Regions from separate parts of the Monashia sp. HAY1-5C genome, predicted to be linked through region 3. Evidence: riboswitches for the same ligand, from Rfam matches in the RefSeq annotation. Region 3 holds a riboswitch; each other region holds the start of a gene.
The links. Region 3 has a riboswitch for cyclic di-AMP ahead of ACR9ZK_RS20810 (CHAP domain-containing protein). Riboswitches for the same ligand answer to the same signal wherever they lie in the genome.
Positions count from the first base shown of each region.

Region 1: another riboswitch for cyclic di-AMP. It lies ahead of ACR9ZK_RS05455 (C40 family peptidase); the one in region 3 lies ahead of ACR9ZK_RS20810 (CHAP domain-containing protein).
Region 2: another riboswitch for cyclic di-AMP. It lies ahead of ACR9ZK_RS09680 (transglycosylase family protein); the one in region 3 lies ahead of ACR9ZK_RS20810 (CHAP domain-containing protein).

Region 1 covers NZ_JBPGXG010000022.1:8,943-16,060, reverse strand. Annotated here, with positions in the region: gene ACR9ZK_RS05470 (hypothetical protein) at 104-1,309, opposite strand; gene ACR9ZK_RS05465 (MFS transporter) at 1,378-2,817, shown strand; gene ACR9ZK_RS05460 (iron-dependent transcriptional repressor DtxR) at 2,836-3,537, shown strand; cyclic di-AMP (ydaO/yuaA leader) riboswitch at 3,808-3,991, shown strand; gene ACR9ZK_RS05455 (C40 family peptidase) at 3,994-4,746, shown strand; gene ACR9ZK_RS05450 (DsbA family oxidoreductase) at 4,831-5,523, shown strand; gene ACR9ZK_RS05445 (carboxymuconolactone decarboxylase family protein) at 5,524-6,171, opposite strand; gene ACR9ZK_RS05440 (hypothetical protein) at 6,290-6,490, opposite strand; gene ACR9ZK_RS05435 (hypothetical protein) at 6,598-6,966, opposite strand.
Region 2 covers NZ_JBPGXG010000049.1:12,712-19,829, reverse strand. Annotated here, with positions in the region: gene ACR9ZK_RS09690 (CBS domain-containing protein) at 98-529, shown strand; gene ACR9ZK_RS09685 (serine/threonine-protein kinase) at 593-2,437, shown strand; cyclic di-AMP (ydaO/yuaA leader) riboswitch at 2,762-2,947, shown strand; gene ACR9ZK_RS09680 (transglycosylase family protein) at 2,953-3,615, shown strand; tRNA gene ACR9ZK_RS09675 (tRNA-Thr) at 3,859-3,931, shown strand; gene ACR9ZK_RS09670 (hypothetical protein) at 3,984-4,355, shown strand; gene ACR9ZK_RS09665 (aldehyde dehydrogenase) at 4,701-6,194, shown strand; gene ACR9ZK_RS09660 (gamma-glutamyl-gamma-aminobutyrate hydrolase family protein) at 6,191-6,919, shown strand; gene ACR9ZK_RS09655 (TetR/AcrR family transcriptional regulator) at 6,947-7,118, opposite strand, start outside.
Region 3 covers NZ_JBPGXG010000216.1:54-4,316, reverse strand. Annotated here, with positions in the region: partial or broken gene ACR9ZK_RS20825 (pirin family protein) at 1-774, shown strand, start outside; gene ACR9ZK_RS20820 (zinc-dependent alcohol dehydrogenase family protein) at 846-1,862, shown strand; gene ACR9ZK_RS20815 (iron chaperone) at 2,082-2,468, shown strand; cyclic di-AMP (ydaO/yuaA leader) riboswitch at 2,751-2,934, shown strand; gene ACR9ZK_RS20810 (CHAP domain-containing protein) at 2,934-3,785, shown strand; partial or broken gene ACR9ZK_RS20805 (N-acetyltransferase family protein) at 3,913-4,263, opposite strand, start outside.

The DNA.
Region 1 (7,118 bases), on a different contig from region 3:
CTCGGATCACCTCCTTCCGTTGTCGATGCAACGACCGTACGACCGGCCCGCAGGAGGGGGCAAGGACTTTTCCACCGGCGCGAGGTGACGCTCGCGGGCTCGGTCAGCCGCCGACCTCGGCGTCGGGGGCCACGGCCGTCGCCGGTTCGGGCTCGGTCACCGTTCCGTGACCGCCGCGCCGGCCGGGACCGACGCGGCCCGCGGCACCGGTGCGGCCCACGTCGCCGGCGCCGTTCGCGCCGGGCCCGTCCGCGTCACCGCCCCCGCGCCCGTCGCGCCGGTCGCGCCGGTCGCGCCGGTCCGCGGCGTCGCCCCGCGCCGTTGCCGGTGTGCGCACGAGCCGCAGGCGCGGGGCGGAGGGGACCCGGCGGCCGGCCGCGACGACGACGAGCGCGGCGGCCATCTCGAGGTGCACGGCCCAGGACCACAGCGCCCCGAACAAAACCTGCCCCTGCCGGAAACCGAGCGCGAAGACGACGGCGAAGGTGGCCGCGGCGACGAACCCCACGGTCCACACCCGCGCCCCTGTCAGCCACGGGAACCGGCGCTCGAAGTGGGCCGACTCCTCGGTCGCGAACCGCGGCATGAAGGCGACCCACACGAGCAGCTGGACCGTCTGGAGGAACGCGTACACGGTGAGCAGGCGTAGCCCGAGCGGGCCGGACGCGTCACCGGGCAGCGCCGCCGCGGCGAGCATCGAGCGCCCGTCCCCGACGACGCTGCGCGCGACGCCGGGTTCGCCGGTGAGCCAGCCGTCGACCGTGCCGACGAGGACGAGCGCGGGCACGAGCAGGCCCCACGCCAGCTGCACGCCGCGGAAGAGGCGGCGGTCGCGGACCCGCGGCAGCCGCGCGGCCCAGTCCCAGAGGAAGACGAGCACGACGAGCTGGTGCAGGTGCAGGAGCGCGAACGCGTAGTGGTCGGGCCACACGAGGGAGGCGGCCGCGAGGATGCCGGCGACGGCGTACGCGGCGAGGCGTCGGCGTCCGCGCAGCCCGACCCGGGCGACGAGGGCGACGACGCAGAAGCCCACGACCGCCTCGGCGCGCCGCGCCTGGCTGCCGACGAGGTGCTCGGCCAGCCGGAGCACGCTCGTGCCGGCGAGGAGCACCGCGAGGCCACTCACGACGTCACGGCGCGCGATGACCGGCAGGCGACCCACGAGGTAGCGGACCTCGAGCAGGACGGCGAGCGTCCCGAGCAGGATGAGACCGAAGACCGCGGTGGCCACCGGCGAGGCGAGCGCGACGACGAGGGCGGCGGCCGCAGCCACCGCCAGGGCCCCCGTCGCCCGCTCGCTCGTCGTCATCGGCCCATCGTTCCGTCGCCCGGGATGCCCGGGCCACCCGAGTAACCCGATCGTTAGGGTCCTGTGGCGTGACCGAGACTCAGGGCGACCCGGCGGGCCGTGCCGGGCGCGAACCGGGACGGACCGGGCGCGTTCCCGGCGAGCCCGGCAGCCGCGAGCCCGGCTCTCCCGGCGGGCCCCCGGTCCGGCTGCGCGCCATCGCGCTGTCGGCCTACGGACCGACGCTCCTCGGCTCGACGGGTGCCGGTGCCGTCTCGCCCATCATCGCCGTCTCGGCCCGTGAGATGGGCGCGTCGGTGGGGGTGGCGGCGCTCCTCGTCGGGACGCTCGGCCTCGGCCAGCTGCTCGGCGACCTGCCGTCGGGGGCCCTTGCCGCCCGCATCGGCGAGCGGCGTGCCCTCATGGCAGCCGCGGTCGTGGAGGCGGTCGGCATGGTCGTGGCCGCGCTCGCCGGCACGGTGACGGCGCTGTTCTCCGGGGTGCTCGTCATCGGGCTGGCCGGCTCGCTCTTCGGTCTGGCCCGCCAGGCCTACCTGACCGAGGCGGTGCCGGTGGCGATGCGGGCGCGGGCACTGTCGACGCTCGGCGGGGTGCACCGCATCGGCTACTTCATCGGCCCGTTCGTCGGCTCGCTCGTCATCTCCCGGTGGGGGACCGAGTCGGCCTATGCCGTCGGCGGCGTCGCGAGCGTCGCCGCGTTCGTCCTCGTCCTCGTCGCGCCCGACATCACGGCCGGCCACGACGCCCGGGCGTCGCGGAGCGGTGTCGCGGACGCCGGGACCATCGGGAACAGCGGGACGACCGGGAACAGCGGGAACGCCCGGACCGGCGGGGGCTCCGGGAGCGCCCGGGGCCGGACGCGCGTGCCGCGGTCGGTCGCGTCGGTGCTCCTCGAGCACCGGGACGTCCTGCTGACCCTCGGCACGGGCGCGATGTGCGTGGCCGGAGCCCGAGCCATCCGCGAGGCGCTCGTGCCCCTCTGGGCCGAGTCGGTCGGGTTCAGCCCGGCCCAGACCTCGCTCGTCTTCGGCGTCGCGGGCGCCGTCGACATGCTGCTCTTCTACCCCTCGGGCTGGCTCATGGACCGGTACGGGCGGGTTGCCGCCGCGGTGCCCAGCATGCTCGTGCTCGGTCTGGGCATGGCGCTGCTGCCGCTCGCGACGAGCCTCGTCGCCGTGACCGCGGCCGCGACTGTCCTCGGGGTCGGCAACGGGCTCGGCGCCGGCCTGATCATGACCCTCGGGGCCGACGCCTCGCCGGCCGACGGACGCGCCCAGTTCCTCGGCGGCTGGCGCCTGTGCGCCGACCTGGGAAGGGCCGCGGGCCCGCTGGCGTTGTCCGCGCTGACGGCCGTGCTGTCCCTCGGTGCGTCGGCCGTCGTCCTCGGCGTCGGGGCCGTCCTCGGTGCGGGCTGGCTGCGCATCTGGGTGCCGCGCCACGACCCGACGCGCCCTCTCCGGGGGCGGGCGGCCCGTCCCGGCCCGGACGCGACGCCCGGGGCGTCCTGATTCTGAGAAGGTATGACCGTGACGGACCTGATCGACACCACCGAGATGTACCTGCGCACCATCTTCGAGCTCGAGGAGGAGGGCATCGTCCCCCTGCGCGCACGCATCGCGGAGCGTCTGGGCCACTCGGGCCCGACGGTGTCGCAGACCGTGGCCCGCATGGAGCGCGACGGTCTCGTCGCCGTCTCCGGGGACCGTCACCTCGAGCTGTCCGACCGCGGCCGCCTCATGGCGACCCGCGTCATGCGCAAGCACCGCCTCGCCGAGCGGCTGCTCGTCGACGTCATCGGCCTCGAGTGGGAGTACGCCCACGACGAGGCGTGCCGGTGGGAGCACGTGATGTCCGAGAAGGTCGAGCGCAAGATCCTCGGCCTCATCAAGGGCGGGCTCGAGTCGCCGTACGGCAACCCGATCCCGGGCCTGGACGAGCTGGGTGTGCCCGAGGACGCCGCGCACGGCTTCCTCACCGGCCTCATGTCCCTGACTGCGGCGGCGGGCGACGAGCCCGCGGCCGTGACGATCCGTCGCATCGGCGAGCCGGTGCAGGTCGACCCCGAGGCGCTGGCCCTGCTGACCTCGGCGGGCGTCCTCCCGGGGGCCCGGGTCCGGGTCGTCCGCGAGGAGGGACGCGTGCTGGCCGTGAGCGACGCGGCGGACGCCGGCGAGGGCGTGTCGCTGCCCGACGAGGTCGCGGCGCACGTCTTCTGCCAGGTCGCCTGACGCGAGCCCGGCCGTTGCCCGCCCTGCCCCGCTTTGAGGCCGGACCGGCCCGCACGCCCTCTGTCCCTCGTATCGGGCCTTCGTATCGGGCCCTCGTATCGGGCCCGGATCGCCTTGGGACTGTGGGGATTTGGGGCGAGGTGCGGTGGCCTGTCCGAAAATCTGTTGAAATCACCGACTCCCGGCGTGACAAGCCGCGGGGAACTTGGGTAGCGTGAGCCCCGCTCGCTCTCCCCGTCGGGCGAGTGCTTCGGGTCGAACCGCCTAGTCCTGCCATCGACCCTGAGCCCCTGAACGATCCGCATGGCAGGAGCGGGGGACCCACCTTCGGGCGTCGCACGACGTCCTCGGGGTGAAGCCCTCCGTGGACCGCAAGGTCCGAGTGAAGGCCGGGCGAGCAGCACCTCATTCCGCCCGAACCCGACAGCTCACCTCGTAGGCGTCGAGAGGTCAAACGTGGCTCAGAACGTTCCCGGGCGCCACCGCGCCCCCGGTCGGTTCAACGCGATCGCCGAGCTCAAGCTCATCGCCAAGGAGTCCGCTCAGCCCGCCGTCAAGGGGGCCGCGATCGTGGCCGCCTCCGGTGGGCTCGTCGCGACGTTCGCCGGGCCGGCGAGCGCCGCCGACGGCTCGAGCACCGCGGCCCCGTCGGTCGTCGGCCCGCAGGTCGGCACGCTCAAGGCGGCCAGCGCCCTCTCGGCGATCGGCTACGCCAAGCCGGCGGCGAAGCAGGCGAGCGTCAAGCCGCTCGTCATCAAGGACGTCACCGTCGAGAAGCAGCGCGCCGCCGAGAAGGCTGCCGAGGACGCGCGCCAGCAGGCTGCGGACCGCTCCTCCCGCTCGGCCTCCCGCACGGCCCTGTCCGACCCGGCGCCCACCGCGTCCGGCATCGTCGGCATCGCCCAGTCCTACTTCGGCGTCCCGTACGTCTACGGCGGCACGAGCCCGTCGGGCTTCGACTGCTCCGGCTTCGTCCAGTACGTCTTCCGCCAGGCCGGCATCTCGCTGCCGCGCACGGCCTCGCAGCAGAAGGCCGCGACGACGCCGGTGAGCAACCCCCGCGCCGGTGACCTCGTCTTCTTCGGCTCGCCGGTCTACCACGTCGGCATCTACGTCAGCCCCGGCGTCATGATCGACGCGCAGCGCCCCGGCACGACGATCGGGTACCACTCGATCTGGACGACGCCGTCGGGCTACGGCCGCGCCTGACCGACCCGTGGCTTCCGTCGCGCCCCCGACCCGAACGGGTCCGGGGCGCGACGTCGTTCCTCGCCGGCGTGGTTGGATGACGTGATGACCGTCCAGGCTGCTGCAGAGTCCACGACCCTCATCGAGCTCGACGTCTGGGGCGACCTCGTCTGCCCGTGGTCATGGATCGCCAAGCACCGGATCGAGGCCGCGATCCACGCCTTCGAGCGGCCCCACGACGTGTCGGTGCGGTTGCGGGCCTACGAGCTCGACCCCGAGTGGCCGGTCGGGCGCAACGACCGCGCGCAGGACCAGATCGGCTCGCGGACCAACGGTGACCCCGTCGCCGGGCACATCCTCAACGCCAAGGCCATCGAGGCGGCCGAGGCCCACGACCTCGTCTTCGACTTCGACACCGCGGTCATGGCCAACACCTTCGACGCGCACCGGCTCGTGGCCCTGGCGCGCGAGATGGGCGGCCGGGCCCTGCAGGCGGCTGCCGTCGAGCGCTTCTTCTCGGCGCACTTCCGCGAGGGGCTGGCGCTCGACGACCACGAGGTGCTCCAGCGCCTCTGCGCCGAGTGCGGCCTCGACGAGCGGCGGGTCGCCGCCGTGCTCGCGTCCGACACGTACGCCGACGACGTGCGCGCCGACGAGAGGCAGGCCCGCGACCTCGGCATCACGGTGACGCCGTTCGTCCTGGCCAACGGGTTCGCCGCCGTACCGGGGGCCCGCCCGGTCGAGGACTACCTCGCCCTGCTGCGCGGGGTCGCCGTGCAGGGTGGCGACGAGGCGTAGCTAGCCGGCGGCGGTCGGCGACGCGTCCCCGAGCGTCTTCGCCGAGGGCGCCCCGGCGCTGGGGCGGCCGAAGGACACCGCCTCGTCGACCGGCCCTGGCGCGGCCGAGCGCAGCTGGGCATCGGGCAGCGCCCCCAGGGCGGCGTTGACCATCGAGAAGGCCCGCCGCAGCGCGACGAAGACGGTGATGGCGAAGATCTGCCGGTCGTCGAAGCCGGCGGCGCGCAGCGGCTCGAGGTCGGCGGGTGTCGTGGAGTTGGCGTCGCGGGCGACGGTGCGCGCCCAGCCGGCGAGTGCGGCATCGGCGGGGTCGAGCGGAGCGTCGTCGCCGGCCAGCACCGCCGCGGCGACGTCCGGGCCCGCCTCGCCGGCGAGCCGGTTGCCCCACGCCAGGGCGCAGTAGGAGTCGCTGCCCGTGGCCGCGGCGGCGCTGATGAGGATGCCGCGCTGCCGGAAGGTGAGGCCGCCCAGGCGCACCATGTCGGCGAGGAGTCCGAAGAGCGTGTCGTGCGCCGCCGGGTCGTGCGCCCACAGGTGCGACAGGTTCATGACGAACCCCTGGGTGCCGAGGTCGCCCTCGAAGGAGGCGCGGACGGCGTCGGTCAGCGGCGGCTCGGTGAGGAACCCGTGGGCGGGGTCGGTGGCCATCAGGCGCTCCGTTCGTCGTGCGACGCGTTCATCGTGGCACGGGCTGACGCGGAGTGTGGGCCGATCCTGCAGGGGCCGTTGGGCGCCGGGCGCGCTCAGGCCCGGCCGATCGGGCTGGTCAGGCAGGCGTCGGCGCGACGGACAGGTCGATGCTGACGTCGACGGCTCGCAGCTCTCGCACCAGCGCGTCCTCGCGAGCACTCAGCTCGGCGAGGCGCGAGGCGTCGGGGGCTCGGGTACCGGAGGCGAGCGAGGCCCAGCGGACCTCGTCCTCGACCTGCGCCAGCTCGGCGACGATCGCTGCAACCGTTCTGCTCATGTGCCCGCCGTACCCGCCGCCCGCCGGCTTGGAACAGGTCGGCACGTGACCTCGGCCGGGTCGCCCGCGAGTTCCCTGCGGGCGCGTCGGACTGCCTGCGGACGCGTTCAGTCCCGCTCCCATGGGGCGTCCTCGCCCATCTTGGCGTAGTACTTCGCGAGATGGCTGCGGACCCGGTCGACATCCGAGGAGGGCAGGTCGACACCACCGCGGGAACCCTGCATGACGGCGGCGGCCGCCATGACGCCACGGGGGACCGCACGCAGCCGACCGTCGACGACGTCGGCGATGAGCAGCTTGTAGGCCGTGAAGTTGTCCTTCTTGTCCTTGTCGTACCAGACGTGGGCGTCGCGGTACTTCTCGTTCGGCTCCTCCTCGGCGCCGGCCCAGGCGCGGACCCGCTTCTCGGCGGCGTCGCCGTCCCACTCGCGGTCGCGGTCGGCGAGCGGCAGATCCTGGAAGCTCGTGACACTCATGCTGTCCGTCCTTTCTCCGACGCTGGTGCCGTGGAGCCGTACCCGGTCGGGCGCTCGGGACACCATGGGTCGGGGAGGGCGCCGGACGCGTCGGGCGCCCCGGGGCGGGACGTGGCGCGCCCCGCCGCGTTCGGGTGGCCAGGTCCGGGAGG
Region 2 (7,118 bases), on a different contig from region 3:
GCGTGCGCTCTAGGGTCGAGTCAGGGCACCGCGCAGGGTCGTCGAGATCGACGGAGGCACGTGTCCGGGGCACTCACCCGAGGTGAAGGAGGTCGCCGTGAAGATTTCTGACGTGCTGAGGGCGAAGGGCGGCGGGGTCGTCACCGTCCGGCCCGACGAGACGGTGTCCGGGCTGCTCGCCGTGCTCGACGAGCACCGCATCGGAGCCGTCGTCGTCAGCTCCGACGGCACGACCGTCGAGGGCATCGTCAGCGAGCGCGACGTCGTACGGCACCTGCACGCCGCCGGGGCCGGCATCCTCGACGCACCGGTGTCGCAGATCATGACGAGCGAGGTGTCCACGGGCACCGCCGCGGACAACATCGCCGACCTCGCCGCGACGATGACCGAGCAGCGGGTGCGCCACGTGCCGATCCTCGACGACGAGGGCCGCCTCACCGCCATCGTCAGCATCGGTGACATCGTCAAGCACCGGCTGTCCGAGCTGCAGTCCGAGCGTGACCAGCTGCGGGACTACATCTCCCGCTGAGCCGACCTGCGCCACGCGCCGAGGTCGTCGGCGACACCCCCTGCGGTCGCATACCGTAGGACCATGACTGCGTACGACCGGACCGAGCGGGTCGCCGCTCCGCGGTCCGGCCGGCGCACCGGCCCGCGCACCGGCGGCGTGCCCATCGGCGCCGGCCGCGACGCGTACGGCTCCGGGCGCATCGGACCGTACCGCCTCGTCGAGGAGATCGGCGAGGGCGGCATGGGCGTCGTGCACCTCGCCCTCGACCCGCGCGGGCGTGCCGTCGCCATCAAGGTGCTGCGGGCGCACGTGGCCCACGACGCCGACGCCCGGCAGCGCCTCATGCGTGAGGTCGAGACGCTCTCGCGCGTCCGTGACCCGCGCGTCGCGAGCGTCATCGACGCCGACGTCATGGGCCCGCGTCCGTACATCGTCACCCGCTACGTGCCCGGGCCGGCGCTCGACGAGATCGTCGAGGAGCACGGCCCGCTCCATCCGGGCGAGCTCGTCAGCCTCGCGCGAGGCGTCGCGGAGGCGATCCGGTCGATCCACGCATGCGGCGTCGTGCACCGCGACATCAAGCCCGGCAACGTCCTCGTCGAGGAGGGCGAGCCGGTCCTCATCGACTTCGGCATCGCGCACGTGCAGGACGACGTCCGACACACCGTCGGCGGTCTGGTCATGGGCACGCCCGGCTACCTGTCGCCCGAGCTCGTCGAGGGTGCCCCGATCACCGACGCCACCGACTGGTGGGGCTGGGCGGCGACGATCACGTACGCCGCGTCCGGTCGCCCCCCGTTCGGGCGCTCGCGGATGGACGCCGTGCTGAGCCGAGTGCGCGCCGGTGACGTCGACGTCGACGGTGTCGATCCCCGTCTCGTGCCGCTGCTGCGTGCCTCCCTCTCGCCCGACCCGGCCCGCCGGCCGCAGGCCGACGAGGTCATCGCCGCCCTCGAGCAGTACGCCGCCGGGCGGGCGGCCACGGTGCCCTCCCCGAGCGCCCCGTGGGACGACGGGCGCACCGAGGTCCTCGACGCCGCGGGCGACACGCAGGTCTTCCCGGACCGCGGTACCGCGGTCCTGCCGCCGGTGGCCTCGTCGCCGAGCCCGTCGCCGACGCCGTTCCTGACGCGGCCCGCCCTGGACGACGTCCGGTGGGCGCCGCCGCCGAGCGGGCCGCGTCGCAGCGCCGTGCCCCAGCACGACCCGGCACCGTGGGACGGTGACCGTGGCCGGGACCTCTACGACGAGCGCCACGGTCCGGGCGCCGGGCCCGACGACTGGGACGACGACTGGGACGAGGAGGAACCCGAGCAGGCCCCGCGCGAGGGTGACCCCCGCATCGGCCTGGCCATGCGCACCGGGCTGCTCGGTGCCGCGGGGATCGCCTGGGTCGGCGCCCTGATGTCCTGGCCGGGGCAGGCGTTCCTCGCGCTGCTCGTGTGGTCCGTCGTCGCCCGCGCCACCGACCGGTCGGTGTCCGCGCTCGTGTTCCGTCGGTACGCCCATGGCCGCCGCGGCACCGACATCCCGCTCGCCGTCGTGACGAGTCCGTGGCACCTGCTCGTCGGCGCCGTCGCCACGGCCGTGAGCCTGGTGCTGCCGCTCGCGGTGGCGCTCGCGGGCATCTTCGCGACGGCGTTCCTGCTGGCCGGTGCCACCGGTTCCGAGCTCGGGCCGGGCTCGCCGACGACGCTCGCCGTCGGTGGCATCGCGGGGCTCGCCATGCTGTGGTGGGGGCCCGGCGGGGTGTCGCTGCGCCGCGGGTCCCGCTCGATCGTGCGCCGTCTCGTGCCGGTGGGGACACCGTCGCAGGTCGTCGCGGTGGCACTGGTCGTTGCCGGGCTCGTCGTCGGGCTCGTCGCCGTGGACCACGGTTCGAGCCTGACCTGGCTGCCCTTCAGCGGCAACCCGTTCACCCGCTGAAGCGCTCGCGGGGTGGGTGTGGCGGCGTCCGTGGCGGCCGCCGTCCGGTCCTTGCCGATCGGCCCGGTTCGGTCAAGGCCAGATCTCGAGAAGATCACGAAATCATCTCGGATCGGGTTGTGGTTCATTCACTCGTCACGTACCGTCGTGCCTCGGCGGTCCCGGTTCTCCGGGCCGGAAAGGGGTGGTCTCGGGTTTCCGGGGTGTCCACCACCGGTAGGCGCCGTGCGTCCGGCCTCCACACGGCACGCTGGATAACTTCACATGGACACCCAGCAATCCGGTCCCTGAGCGCGCCGAGCCTCGCCAGCCAGGGACGCAGCCCACACCCGTGGGCCGGGCGAGGACGGGGGACCCAGTGTGGTCAGTGAGTTGTCATGTCGAGGACCGTCGTTCGCCGACGGTCGAGGGCCGACTCGACTGACCTTGGGGTGAAGCCGCAGCCGCGGCAGGGCACCTGACGTCCCCAACCCGACAGCTAACCCCGCAGGCGCGCGTCAGGAAGGAATACCCCTATGCAGTACCTGTCCAAGCATGCTGCCGCCAAGCGGGTCTCGATGAAGCAGCGCATCGCCGGAGTCGGCATCGCCGGAGCGGCCACCGTCGTCGGTGGCATCACCGCCGCCGGGTCGGCCAAGGCCGCCACCGTGTGGGACGCGGTCGCCCAGTGCGAGTCCGGTGGCAACTGGCACATCAACACCGGCAACGGCTACTACGGCGGCCTGCAGTTCTCGAGCAGCACCTGGGTCGGCTTCGGCGGTCGCGCCTACGCCTCCCGCGCCGACCTCGCGAGCAAGGCCGAGCAGATCACCATCGCCCAGAAGGTCCTCGCCGTGCAGGGCCCCGGTGCGTGGCCGGTCTGCTCCAAGCGCGCGGGTCTGACCCGAGCCAACGGTGGCGCCGACGCCGCCGCGTCGCGCTCGAGCGACCGCAAGCCGGTCACGACGAAGAAGAAGGTCTCGAAGAAGAAGACCTACGCGACGAAGAAGACGACGAAGAAGGTCAACAGCTACGCCGGAACCGGCAAGCGGGTGACCGTCCGTCGGGGCGACACGCTGGGCACGCTGGCGCAGCGGTACCACGTCTCCGGCGGCTGGAAGACGCTGTACGCTGCGAACAAGGCTCGGGTGCACAACCCGAACCTCATCTACGTCGGCCAGGTGCTGCGTCTGCCGTGACGCTGCCTGACCGAGCCTGACCGGACGGCCCCGCGCGACCAACCCCTGGGTCCCGCGGGGCCGTCCTTCATGTGTCGCCCTGGTTCCGTGGTGGGGCAGGGCCGGCCGGGCCGGTCGGGCCGGGCCGGTCGGGCCGGGGGCGGGGCCCGGCTCCGCTCCTCGACCGGCCTGGGCCCGGACGTCGGTGCTCGGTTACGCTGGCGCCCGACCGGATGGCGGCGGCCCTGCCGCCTGACCGGTGCCGCTGGCGTGGCGCAATTGGCAGCGCACCTGTCTTGTAAACAGGTGGTTGGGGGTTCGAGTCCCCCCGCCAGCTCTGTGCTCAGCGAGCTGGATAGTGCCCCTGACCTGCGGTTTCGCCGTTATGAGTGCGAGGGACGTCGAGGGACACGAGTGGAGGGGCAGGGGCGGTAAGCCACTCGGCATCGCACGCAGATTGCCGGACTCGCTCGCCGCCGCTGCCCGTCCGGCAGCCCGCAGGACGGCGACCAGAGTGTCAGGTGGGCCGAACCGCCGAGGGTTTCGGATACCTTCGAAGACTGGCCTCGAAACGATGGCAGGCCAGCTACATCGGGCCGGATCTCACTAGACACCGTGCTCCGCCCAAGCCAAGGCGCTGCTGGCCGGGATCCGGGCGCGGGACGCCGTGGGCAAGACCCGCAAGCGCGTGGCCATGGAGCTGGTGGCCGACCTGGAGCGGATCCATGCCCGGAAGAAAGGCCGCCGACACCGAGCTGTAGCAGCTCGTCGCGGCGACCGGGACCTCGCTGCTGGGCCTGCACGGCATCGGGCCTTCGGGTGTGGCCCGGCTGCTCGGCGACTCAACTCGTAGCGGCGGGGCTGCTTCCGCCACTTCGCGCTGGGCCGCACCCCTTGGACCCAGAGCCAACCCTTATCGAAAGCGTGACCGACATGTCTGGCGTCGTTGCGGGCGACTCTTGAGCGCTTGACGACTCTTCGGCCCGGGCTTAAGTTGGACATCCGTAGAAAAACGCACCCGCGTCTACCAGCGAACCGCCTCCTGAGCATGGGTCCGTCTGCTGAGGAGGCCACCCGCGAACCTCCTCGCAACGAAGGGTCACCCGATGCCAGCCGGACAGACAGCAGAGATGTGGCGCGCCCAAGCGGAATCGCTGGCCCCGCCGAGGCTGATGGTCATCGATGGTCGCTGCCGGCCGGCCGCGGACGGACGCGTGATGGAGGTCCTGGCGCCTCGAGACGGAAAGCCCTTGGCGACAGTCCCGGACGGCACGGCCGTCGATGTCGACATGGCGGTCGCGGCGGCCCGGCGCGCCTTTGCCGATTCGCCCTGGTCCCGGATGTCCCCTGCGGATCGGAAGCGGGTGCTGCACCGTTTCGCCGATGTCATCGAGGCTCGCCGCGACGAGCTTGCCTTGTTGGTCTCGCTCGAGATGGGTAAGCCCATCGAGTATGCGCATTCGATCGAGATGCGGACGACCGTCGCGTGCTACCGCTGGTATGCCGAGTGGACGGACAAGCTGACTGGTGAGGTGCCCGAGGTCGGCAGCAATGCGCTCGCGCTCGTCACGCGCGAACCGGTTGGAGTGGTTGGCGTGGTCGTGCCGTGGAACTTCCCCATGACCCTGCTGGCATGGAAGGTGGCTCCCGCTCTGGCGGTTGGATGCACCATCGTGGTGCGACCATCGGAGCTGTCGTCGCTGTCGGCCTTGCGGGTGGCGGAACTCGCGCTCGAGGCAGGTCTGCCCGATGGCGTGCTCAATGTCGTTACGGGCCAGGGTTCTACGACGCCGCGAGCCCTGGCACTGCACCCCGACGTCGACACGGTCGCCTTCACCGGGTCGACGGAGGTTGGCAGGGAGTTCCTGCGCTACGCCGCGGACTCCAACTTGAAACGGGTCTGGCTGGAGCTCGGCGGAAAGTCACCGAGCATCGTGCTGCCGGACGCCGACCTTCCTGCAGCGGTGGCGGGCACCGCCGGAAACATCTTCTTCAACCAGGGAGAGATGTGCACGGCACCCTCGCGTCTCCTTGTGCACCGTTCGGTGCGAGACGAGGTGGTCGATGGGGTCGTCCGGGCTGCGGAAGCGCTGCACATCGGTGACCCGCTGGACCCTGGGACCCAGGTCGGTCCGCTGGTCAGCGCAGCTCATCGGGAGCGAGTCGAGGCGCACACCGCCCGGGCCCTCGATGAGGGCGCGCGGTTACGAACCGGCGGGGGTAGGCCACCCGTTCCGCAGGACGGCTTCTACTCCCGGCCCACCGTGCTGGACAACGTCGAGCCGCACATGGCCATCGCGCGGGATGAGGTGTTCGGGCCGGTCCTGTCGGTTCTCACGTTCGAGGACGAGGCCGAGGCCGTGCGTATGGCAAACGACTCGGTCTACGGCCTCGCCGCCGCCGTGTGGACCCGCGACGTCGGAACCGCCCACCGGCTCTCCCGCCGGCTCCAGGCCGGGACGGTGTGGGTGAACTGTTACGAGGAGGGCGACATGACCGTTCCCTTCGGCGGTTACAAGCAGAGCGGCAACGCTCGTGACAAGTCCGTCCACGCGCTGGAGAAGTACACGGAGCTCAAGACCACCTGGCTGGCCCTGTGAGCCGTCGACCGCTGATCATTGTTCCGGCTCGGTTCTCCGAGTCCGCGTCAGCCCTGAGGTTTCGCGCTGAGGTCACTGCGCGCGCCTTGGCTACTGCAGTGTTCGAGGCCGGGGGTGAGCCGGTCACCGTGCATCCTCACGCGCCGGACGGGCTGGTGGATGAGGTGCAGGTCGCCGATCGCTTCGACTTCGCTGACGGGGTGCTACTGCCCGGCGGCGGGGACATCACGCCGGCCCTGTATGGCGGCGTCGAGCATGCGGAGCACTACGACATGGATCCTGAGCAGGACGCCTTCGACCTCGCTGTGGCGCGATGGGCGTTTCGCACCGGGCGGCCGCTGCTTGCCGTCTGCCGGGGGCTGCAGGTGGCGAACGTCGCGATGGGCGGAACCCTGGTTGTTCACATGGATCGTCCGCACCGCCATGTCGTCTCCGAGCTCGCACTCGAGCCGGGGTGCGCCCTGACCCAGGCTCTCGGCACCCGCATGCTGTCGATCAGCTGCTACCACCATCAGGCGCTGGACCGGCTGGGTGATGGGTTGGTGGCGGTCGCCCGGTCGGCAGACGGCACCGTGGAGGCCGTCGAGATGGTTGCACCCGACACGCCATGGTTCCTGGGCGTGCAGTGGCACCCGGAAGACACCGCGGCGATCGACCCCCTGCAGAAGGACATCTTCACCCAGTTCGTGGCAGCCAGCCGTCGGACGCTGCAGCCGTCGAGGTGAAAGCCATCGGCACCGGCCGGGCGTGGCTCAAGAGTGAAGCAGTGATCGATCCAGTGGGACGTCCGGCGGGTCGACAAGGCCGGCCACGTCGGCGGGCCACCTGCCACGGAGCGACGTTCCGGGCTCGGTCCACGGCGCCAGGATCTGCTCGACCAGGAGCCGCTGCATCGCCGGTGGCGTGCGCTGGGGCAGTGTCACC
Region 3 (4,263 bases):
GTCGTGCCGGGCCACCCGCACACCGGCCTGCAGACGGTGTCGTGGCTCTTCTCGGGTGAGGTCGAGCACCGCGACACCACCGGCGCGCACGCCTTCGTCCGCCCGGGCGAGCTCAACATCATGACGGCCGGCAACGGCATCGCCCACTCCGAGTACTCGACGCCGGCCACGACGACGCTGCACGGCGCGCAGCTGTGGGTGGCGCTGCCCGAGGCGAGCCGGTTCACGGCGCCCGGCTTCGAGCACTACGCGCCGGCGGCGACCGACGTCGACGGGTGCCGCGTCCTCGTGTTCCTCGGCACCCTGTTCGGGCAGACCTCACCGGTGACGATGCACTCGCCGCTCGTCGGCGCAGAGGTGACGCTGCCGGCAGGGCGCTCGCTCGAGGTCGACCTGGACGTGGCGTACGAGCACGGGTTCCTCTGCGACACAGGCACGCTCACGGTGCAGGGCGCGACGGCCAAGCCGGGCGAGATCGTCTTCGTGCCGGCCGGAGCCCAGCGCATGACGCTGACCGCGGGCGACGACGCCACGCGCCTGCTCGTCCTCGGCGGGACACCCTTCGGTGAGCAGATCGTCATGTGGTGGAACTTCATCGGCCGCAGCCACGACGAGGTCGTGGGCTTCCGCGAGCAGTGGCAGCGAGAGCGCGAGGCCGCTGCACGCGGCGAGGCGGCTGACGCGTCCGCCCGCTACGGCACCTTCCCCGACGCGTGGGACCACACGCTCCCCGCGCCCGGGCTGCCCAACCTGCGCCTGCGTTCCCGCGGCTGAGCGCAGGGTCCGGCCCGCGCCGTCGTCGAGTGGCTTTGCCACGTGCGGGCGGTCGGACGAGGATGGCGCCCATGCGCGCGACGACGATCCACGGCCCCGGCGACATCCGTCTGTCCGAGGTCGCCGACCCCACCATCGAGGCCCCGACCGACGCGATCGTGCGCGTCACGGCGGGCTGCATCTGCGGCTCCGACCTGTGGCCCTACCGCGGCGAGAACCCGATCCGCGTGGGCGCCACCATCGGTCACGAGGCCGTCGGCGTCGTCGAGGAGGTCGGCGCGCAGGTCCGGGAGGTCAGGCCCGGCGACTTCGTCGTCATCCCGTTCTGCCACTGCGACAACACCTGCCCGGACTGTCTCGCCGGTGTGCAGTCCGCGTGCCCGAACGCCGACGGCACCGCGAGCGGCCAGGCCGAGCTGACCCGCGTCACGCAGGCCGACGGCAGCCTCGTCAAGACCGACGGGATGCCCGACGAGAAGTACCTGCCCTCGCTGCTGGCGCTGTCCGACGTCATGGCCACCGGCTGGCACGCCGCCGTCGCCGCGAAGGTGACGCCCGGCTCCACGGTCGTCGTCGTCGGTGACGGCGCGGTCGGCCTCTGCGGCGTCATCGCCGCCCAGCAGCTCGGCGCCGAGCGGATCGTCGCGATGTCGCGGCACGAGCCGCGACAGGCCCTGGCCCGCGACTTCGGCGCGACGCACGTCGTGGCCGAGCGCGGCGAGGAGGCCGTCGCGGCGGTGAAGGACCTCACCGGCGGCGTCGGGGCCGACGCCGTGCTCGAGTGCGTCGGCACGCACCAGGCCATGGACACCGCCTTCGACGTCGCGCGGGCCGGGTCGACCGTCGGCTTCGTCGGCGTCCCGCACGGGGTCGAGCTGCCCGTGCGCCGGATGTTCTCCCGGAACATCGGGCTCGCCGGCGGCGTCGCCCCGGTGCGCCGCTACCTGCCGGACCTCCTGGACCGGGTGCTGTCCGGGCGCATCGACCCCGGCAAGGTCTTCGACCTGACGCTGCCGCTCGACGAGGTGGCCGAGGGCTACCGCGCCATGGACGAGCGACGCGCCGTCAAGGTGCTCCTGCAGCCGTGAGCCGCCTTCCCTGACGCGCTGCGCGCGGGCTCTCCCGCCTGACGCGGACGGCGCCTCGGGCCAAGGGGATTCACCGGACGATCCGGCCTCTCCATGCATCTGTCGCTTTGCTCCGGTTTGGCGCCGAATGGCGAGGTTCCTTTGCACTGACCCCTTTGGGCCAATAAAGTCGCAGTGATCCCGCCCGACAAACCGGTCCGGAGACAGTGAGGACCAGGATTGGCCCCCAGATTCGCGTCCGTCGATGACTACATCGCCTCCTATCCCGAGGAGACGCGAACTCAGCTCGCGAGGGTTCGTACGGCGGTGCGCACGGCGGTGCCCGACGCCAGCGAGAAGATCAGCTACGGCATGGCGACCTTCACCCTCGACGGCAAGCCGTTGCTGTACTTCGCCGGGTGGAAGAACCACGTCGGGGTCTACCCCGTCCCGAGCGGTGACGAGGCGTTCGAGGAGGCCATCCGGCCCTACCGTCGCGCCAAGGACACCGTGCGTTTTCCGATCACCCGTCCCGTGCCCCTCGACCTCGTCGCGACGATCGCCCGCCTGTGCGTCAGACGCCGCGCGGAGCGCGAGCAGGACGAGGACGAGATCCAGTCCGGTTGAGGGCGTGACGACGCCGGGCGACGGACGGACCGCGCCCGGCGAGGCGTATACCCCGGAGCGGGGCCGACGTACCGGAAAACCGACCAGTGGGTCTGTGACCCATGTCTCACTCCGCGGGCGGTATGCCGCCGGTAAAGCGGGAGCAACCGGTCGTTCAAGGGCACACCCGGCGCGTCACCGTTACCTCGGCGTGACATTGCCCGGTTGATTCGTCTACAGTTCCGGGAGTCCGGCCACCAGGCCGGACACGCGCGAGGTGGACCGCCTAGTCCTGTCACCGCCTCGTTCGTGACGACAAACCTTGTGACAGGAGCGGAGGAACCACGCGTTTCTCCGGGCGTCCGGCACCACGACTCCGGACGTCCTTGGGGTGAAGTACCCATCCGGGCCGCAGCTGGCACGGGAGGGCACCGGGCACCTTTCCGCCCGAACCCGACAGCTAACTTCGTAGGCGCGGAGAGGTACATGACGACTGAGAACACCCGCGGGCGCCACCGTGCGCCGGGACGACACAACCCCCTCAACGAACTCAAGCTTCTCGCCCGTGAGTCGGCCCAGCCGGCGATGAAGGGCGCCGCGATCGTCGCGGCAACCGGTGGCCTCGTCGCCACCTTCGCGAACCCGGCCAGCGCCGACGAGGCGAAGCCGGCCAACGGTGCGGTCGCCGCCCTCGGCAACGCTGCCGCCGTCGGCCCGGCGACCACTCCCGCCGTGGCTCCCGCGACGGCCCTGTCCAAGATCGGCTTCCAGCCCCAGGTGCAGCAGGCCGTCGCCCAGCGCACCGCCACGGCCAAGCCGACCGTCATCGAGGACCTCGTCGTCGAGAAGGCCCGCCAGGCCGCCGCGGAGCGCAAGGCCGCGGCCGAGCGCGCCTCGCGCGACGCGTCCCGCCGGTCCCTGACGACGAGCACGATCTCGACCAAGTCGACGAGCAACGCCTCGGTCCCGAGCGCCTCGTCCGGCATGCGCGCCTCGTCGAACTGGGCCACCCCGGGCCAGTGCACGTGGGGCGCTCTCAACAAGTGGTACCAGTCCGAGGGCTACTACCCCGGTGGCTGGACCGGCAACGCCATGGAGTGGGCCTCCGGCGCCGCCTCCGCCGGCTACACCGTGAGCGGCACGCCGCGCACGCGCTCCATCGTCGTCATGCAGCCCGGCGTCCACGGCTCCTCGAGCGTCGGCCACGTCGCCTGGGTCACGGCCGTCAACGGCAACGAGGTCACCATCATCGAGATGAACGCCCTCGCCGGCCCGTACAACTACAACACCCGCACCGTCACCGACATCTCGGGGATGCAGTACATCTACGCACCGTGACCTGACCGGTGCGCCCGCGGGATGAGGGCGGGGACGACCACGTGTCGTCCCCGCCCTCATTGCATGCCGGGGCGTGCGGGGCCGGAGGCCGAGGGTGCCTGACGGGACCCGGGGCCGGCCGTGGCTTTCAGCGCGGCTCGGGGGGCGGCTCGGGGCCCGCGTGCGGCTCGCCGAGGAGCCGCTGCACCCATGCGACGTCGTGCCACGCGCCGTGCTTCCAGCCCACCCGCCGGAAGGTGCCCACCGGCTCGAACCCCAGCGACGCGTGGAGCCGGTTGCTCGCCTCGTTGGGCTGGGCGATGCCGGCGGCCGCCATCCGGTAGCCGCGCGCGGTGAGCCGCTCGAGCAGCGCCAGGTAGAGCGCCCGCCCGCCGCCGCGCCCCCGCCGCTCCAGGTCGAGGTAGACGGAGACCTCGCAGGCCCAGCGGTAGGCCGGGCGCGTCTTGAACGGACCGGCGTACGCGTAGCCGAGGATCCG